2 linked regions of the Asticcacaulis excentricus CB 48 genome follow. The protein of the gene in region 1 binds, or shares a complex with, the protein of each later gene. Links are inferred from orthologs where the notes say so. Each region holds a gene or a part of one and is shown on either strand. Other genes may lie near its edges.

Evidence for each region. The genes of interacting proteins can lie anywhere in the genome.
Region 2: the proteins of ASTEX_RS03045 (region 1) and ASTEX_RS17360 are in contact, whole or in part, in a solved structure (PDB 1A0O), measured with the Escherichia coli proteins. The link is inferred for Asticcacaulis excentricus CB 48 from one-to-one orthologs.

What each region holds. Positions count from the first base shown.
Region 1 is NC_014816.1:651,323-654,364, forward strand. The notes cover bases 8-3,041. They hold ASTEX_RS03045 (chemotaxis protein CheA), read right to left. Parts: upstream 2,706-3,041; coding sequence 309-2,705; downstream 8-308. Other genes in these bases: ASTEX_RS03040 (chemotaxis protein CheW), read right to left, coding at 8-300; chpT (histidine phosphotransferase ChpT), read right to left, coding at 2,832-3,041. Also shown: more of ASTEX_RS03040, read right to left, coding at 1-7; more of chpT, read right to left, coding at 3,042-3,042. UniProt on the Escherichia coli protein: Involved in the transmission of sensory signals from the chemoreceptors to the flagellar motors. CheA is autophosphorylated; it can transfer its phosphate group to either CheB or CheY.
Region 2 is NC_014817.1:1,282,022-1,284,752, reverse strand. Bases 6-2,728 are described here. They hold ASTEX_RS17360 (response regulator), read right to left. Parts: upstream 1,699-2,728; coding sequence 1,312-1,698; downstream 6-1,311. Other genes in these bases: ribF (riboflavin biosynthesis protein RibF), read left to right, coding at 2,446-2,728; ASTEX_RS17355 (MaoC family dehydratase), read left to right, coding at 2,003-2,434; ASTEX_RS19545 (protein phosphatase CheZ), read right to left, coding at 218-1,183; ASTEX_RS17370 (hypothetical protein), read right to left, coding at 6-43. Also shown: more of ASTEX_RS17370, read right to left, coding at 1-5; more of ribF, read left to right, coding at 2,729-2,731. UniProt on the Escherichia coli protein: Involved in the transmission of sensory signals from the chemoreceptors to the flagellar motors.

The sequences.
Region 1 (3,042 bases):
GTCCAGCTTCAGCACCTCATCGACCGAGTCGATGACAAGCCCGTAGGAATCGCCATGCACTTCGAGACCGATGGCCAGCGGTTCCGGCGCATCGGCCGGACGCGGCGACAGGCCCAGACGGCGACGGGCGCAGACGGCTGTGACGATGCGGCCGCGCAGGTTGAGCACGCCGGCGATTTCGGTGCGCGACAGCGGTACGGGCGTCAGGCCGCGCGGATGGAAGACATCATGGACGCGGGCGGCATCGACGCCAAACAGCTGGCCACCGACACGCAGGGTCACGTAATCACGGATACTCATAATGAACCTCAGGCAGCTTCGGTGATAAGGTCTTGGGCGGGTTGACGGCGGGCGTGCTCAGCCAGACCGCGCAGCAGGTAGTGATCAACGTCGAGAATTTCGCAAGCGCGACCCGTGATAACGGCGGTGCCGCGCACGCCCGGACGATCCGGCGACAGTTCAATATTGAGGAAGTCCTCGACCACATCGACGATCTCGTCGACGGCCAGAGCCATGGCATAGCCCTCGCCGGTGAAGACCAGCAGCGGCTGGATGTCCTGCTCCTTAAAGCCGTAGGCATCGGCGACGTTGAGGATCGGCATCAGCTTGCCACGGTATTGCAGCGCGGCGCGGCCATCCATACGCTCGATTTTTTCGGCTTCGATGTGTTCGAGGCGCGTGATGTGCTCCAGTTCGACCGCCTTTGGGGCCCCGCCACCGGCGCGGAACAAAAGCATGGCCACCTTTTGGCCTTGTGCGCTTTCGGCGACGGCGTCTTCGGCCGACTCTTCGACCTTTTCTTCCAACATGTTGCCAGCGCGCTCGGACAGAGCGTTAGGATCAAGGATCAGCACCACCGAGCCGTCACCCAGAATGGTTGCGCCGGAGAAGATGTCCACATCGCGTAGGATGGAGGCCAGCGGCTTGACGACGATTTCTTCTGTATCCAGAACGTCATTGACGACCAGACCGTAGCGGCGCTCACCGACCTGAATGACCATGACGAAGGTGGCGTTTTCTTCGGTGGCCGCTTCCAGTTGCAGTGTCGGCCCAAGCTGGACCAGCGGTAAGAGCTTGTCGCGCAGACGCAGGACAAGGGCGTCGTTGATCTTTTCAATCTTGTGCTCGGCATTAGTGCCGGTGCGGACCAGTTCCATGACCGATGTCTGCGGCACGGCGAACTTCTGACCACCTGCACCGACGATCAGGGCCGAAACAATGGCAAGCGTCAGCGGGATCTTGATGGTAAAGGTCGTGCCCTGCCCGGCGATCGAGTTGAGGTCGATCTGACCGCCGATCTGCTCGATATTCGTGCGCACGACGTCCATGCCGACGCCGCGACCGGATAAGTTGGTGACCTTGGCCGCCGTCGAGAAGCCCGGCGCGAAGATATACCGGTGAATCTGCTGATCGTTCATGCCGTCCACTTCGGCACGCGTTGCCAGACCCTTTTCGACGATCTTTTCACGGATGCGCGCAGTGTTCAGGCCGCGACCATTGTCCGAAATGCGGATGACGATGTAGCCCCCTTCATGGAAGGCCGCCAGTTTCACCTGGCCATTGGCGGGCTTGCCCAGCGCAATACGTTCTTCGGTGGGTTCCAGGCCGTGGTCGGCCGAGTTGCGCACCATGTGGGTCAGCGGGTCACGGATCAGTTCGAGAACCTGACGGTCCAGTTCCGTACCTTCGCCTTCCATTATCAGGTCGATCTTCTTACCCAGTTCGTGCGACAGGTCGCGCACCAGACGGGGCAGTTTTTTCCACGCCGCGCCGATCGGCTGCATGCGGGTCTTCATCACGCTGTCTTGCAATTCGCCGGTCAGGGTCGAAAGGCGTTGCAGCGGCGTTGCAAAAGCGGAGTCTTCGCGGTTACGCGAAATCTGAAGAAGCTGGTTGCGGGTCAGAACCATTTCCGACACCAACGTCATCAGGCCTTCCAGCACATCGACCGACACGCGGATGGATTGGGTGGTGGCGATGCCGCCGTTTTCATCACCAAGTGCAGCCGCCAGCGCACCGGACGCCGCCTCAACCGGCTCGGCCTTCGGTGCCGGCGCGGCAGGTGCCTCGATCTTCGGTTCTGGTTTCGGTTCCGCCTTGGGAGCTTCGACCCTGATTTCGGCTACGGGCTCTGGTTCCGGATCGCTCATCCAGTCGGGGGCTTCGGCGGCGAGGAAGGCGGCTTCCAGTTCGTCGAGCGAGACTTCGCCCGGGCGCAGTGGACGCTCCAGCTCCGGCTTGACTTCGGCGATGACGACTTCGGGGATATCGGCGTTGATGGGGCGGTCGGGGACCTGAACGGGCTGCACGGTTTCGATGGCCACTTCGCGACCTTCGGCCATTGCCTCCAGCTGAGAAATCAGGTCTTCATCATCGCCGTCGGGCTCATTACCCGTTTGCTCTAAACCGTTGAGAATCAGCTTGATGCGGTCGATGGAGTGAAGAACCAGCGTAACCGCCGTCGGCGTTACCTCGAGCTTGCCATCGCGGAAGCGACCCAGCAGAGTTTCACCCGCATGGGCCACAGCTTCAAGTCGGCCGAGCCCTAGGAAGCCGCAGGTGCCTTTGATGGTGTGCACCAGCCGGAAAATGTTATCAAGCGTCTTTCGTTCGTTGGGGTTGGCCTCGAACTTGACCAGTTCACTATCGACCACCTCAAGGCTTTCGGCCGTCTCGGTCAGGAATTCCGCAATAAGATCGTCCACTTTACACCCCGTCAGAACACTATGGCCGACCCTGTAATGAGGGCGTGGGTCGGACCTTTGACCGCCCATCATCAGATGGTTTGGTTAAAGGAGTGTTTGCAGAAAGCGCTGGAAACGTGAACTTTGTTATTTTTTTGGTAGAACGATCTTAATCCCGAGTGAATCAGGATCCAGAGTGACCCGAAGCGTGCCCCCGGCTTCCTGCACGACGCTGTGCAGCCAGAAGGGTTGTATCCATTGCCCGCTCAGGCCGTCCGACAGGGGCTGACCGTTCAGGCCCTCAACCGCTTCGGGTTTCAGGCGTGCGCGCGGGCCATTGGATTGCGCCGTCAAAGTG
Region 2 (2,731 bases), on another replicon or contig:
CCAAAAGAGATACCGCACAGAACAATACACTCAGACGCTTCATGCTCTCCCCCTATGACCGTCCTCCGATGCATTGGAAGGCAACGTCTTTGCTTATCCTATCACCCAAATAGCACAGCAAAAACCCCTTCCGGATAGGGACGGAAGGGGTTTTGCGAAGGCCACCATCACGAAGGCCTGCGGGACAGGCCGTTGACCGGCCTTGTCCGTTATGGGATCAGTCGAACAGGGCGTCGATATCGTCCTGCGAATTGGTCTTGTTCAGTTCTTCCGGCGACATGTCGAACAAGGCGTCGATGTCATCCTGAGACTGAGGCTCATTGCTGGCCGCCGGGGTATCGAACAGGGCGTCGATATCGTCCTGAGAGTTGCCTGCCGCCGGGGCGGGCGCAGGCGCTGCCACAGGCGCGGGAGCCGGGGCCGGTGCAGGCGCCGCCTTGGCCACCGGTTCCGGCTTGGGCTCAGGCTTCGGTTCCGGCTTAGGCTCAACTTTAGGCGCTTCGACCTTGGGGGCCTGCACCTTCAGTTCCGGGGCCGCCGCAGGGGCTTCATCGAACATGGCGTCGATGGCTTCCTGACGGGTTTCCGGCCCCCCAATGGCGGGACCGTTGAGCAACAGGTCGCGGGCGCGCTTTTCACGCTCGGACAGCTCGACATCCTTGTCCTCGACACCCAGCGTAGCCGCCAGCTTGCCGACGCGCTCCTCGATCTGCTTGAGGACGTTGACGACCTTCGACACGCGCTGGCCGGTGATGTCCTGGAACGAGCAGGCTTCGAAAATCTTCATCACCTCGTCGTCCACCGCCGCCTTATAGGCCTTGGGGTCCGACACATCCATGCCCATGATCGCTTCGGCGGCGTTCATGATGTTGTGCGTGGCGTTTTCGGTATCGCGGGTGATGGCTTCCAGCTCAGCTCCTGCCGTCGGGATACGCTCCTGCGAAAGATCATGCGGACGCAGTTCGCGGATCTCTTCCTTGGCCTTGGCGATATAGCCGGCGATAACGGCGAATTCTTCGGCACGACGTCTGTCGAGTTGCTGAAAGAACTCACGCATCAGGCTGACAAGGGCCTCGGACTGCTGCATCAAATTGATCAGCTTGGGCTCCATCGCCGCGGCCAGAGCCGCGTCAGCGGGCTCTAGTGCGGGAGATTCAGCCTGTTTGGGTGCAACCTGGCCCATTTTAACCTGCTTGATAGTCGGTCAATTCTTGAATCCAAATGACTTTCAGGAGAGTCGTCATTTCGATCTACGCTCTTTGTTTTATCGCGTCATTTTCCGAAAAGGGCTTCCCCCTCTCGGATGGCGCTTTAGAACTCGCCGAGTACGGCGGTGATCTTTTGCTTCAGCGTCGCGCCATTGAACGGCTTAACGATGTAGTTGTTCACGCCGGCCTTCTTGGCGGCGATCACATTCTCGGTTTTGGATTCGGCCGTGACCATGATGAAGGGCGTGCGTTTCAGCGAATCGTCCGAACGCACCTTCAAAAGGAGTTCATAGCCGGTCATGGGCTCCATGTTCCAGTCTGAAATGACCAGACCGTAGCTGGTCTTCTTCATCTTCTCGAGGGCTTCCGCGCCATCCGACGCTTCCTCGATGTTCTCGAATCCCAGCTGCTTTAGCAGATTGGAAATGATCCGCAGCATGGTCTTGTAATCATCAACCACCAGGATCTGCATGGACATATCGACGGCCATGTGAGTGTGCCCACCTTTAATAACTCGGGCCCGCCTTATGCAGGCCCTTCACATCTGACTGGCCCATCATGGCAGCAAGCGGATAAAATAGAGTTAAAGGCCGTGCGCAAATTTTTTTATTTAATTCAATGATATAACTATAGTTAACCATGAAAAATCGGCGTTTTATGAACCGCGTTTGAAAAAATAATGCCAAATCGGGACAGTTTTACGCAGGCTTCGCGGGCAGGATTATGCGCCGGGCGTCTTGGCAAACGCCGCTAAGCGCCCTAGATCAATCGAAAATCGATGGGAACCCTTGCTTATGACCGATGCCGTCACCGTGTATCTCGAAGACCTGAGCGTGGGTCAGTCTCTGGAGCGCGCCTTCACCGCCACCAATGCGGCCATCCGCGCCTTTGCTGATGTGTCGGAGGACCATAACCCCGTACACGTCGATGAGGCCTATGCAGCGACCACGCCGTTCAAGGGTCGCATTGCCCATGGCGCTTTGCTGAATGCGTGGATTTCGGCGACTATCGCCGGGGGCCTCCCCGGACGCGGCAGCATTTATGTGTCGCAATCGCTGACCTTCAAGCGCGCGGTCAAGATCGACGACGTGGTGACCATCAGCCTCACCGTCACCGACATTCAGCCCAAGACCGGCGTCGTGACCCTGACCACCGTCGCCAGCGTCGGCGGAAAAACCTACGCTAAGGGTGTGGCCGAGGTCATCGCCCCACGCAAGCCGGTCTGAGCATGGCGCATATGGCGAGCAAGGCTTTTCTTCTGACGCTCGAACCCGGCGGGGCCCTGCGCTCGCAGGCGCTCAATACGCCTGCGCAGGGTATAGCGTGGCCGACCGGTGCCTGCGCCGCCATCGGCAGCTTTGACGGTGTGCACTGCGGCCACCAGCGGGTGGTCGAAAACGCCATCGCCGCCGCGCGCCGTCTGGGGGCGGCTTCCGCCGTCGTCTGTTTCGACCCACACCCGCAGGCCTTCTTCCTGACGCGCGCCGGTAAGCCGGTCACGCCATTCCGCCTGATGACTCTCG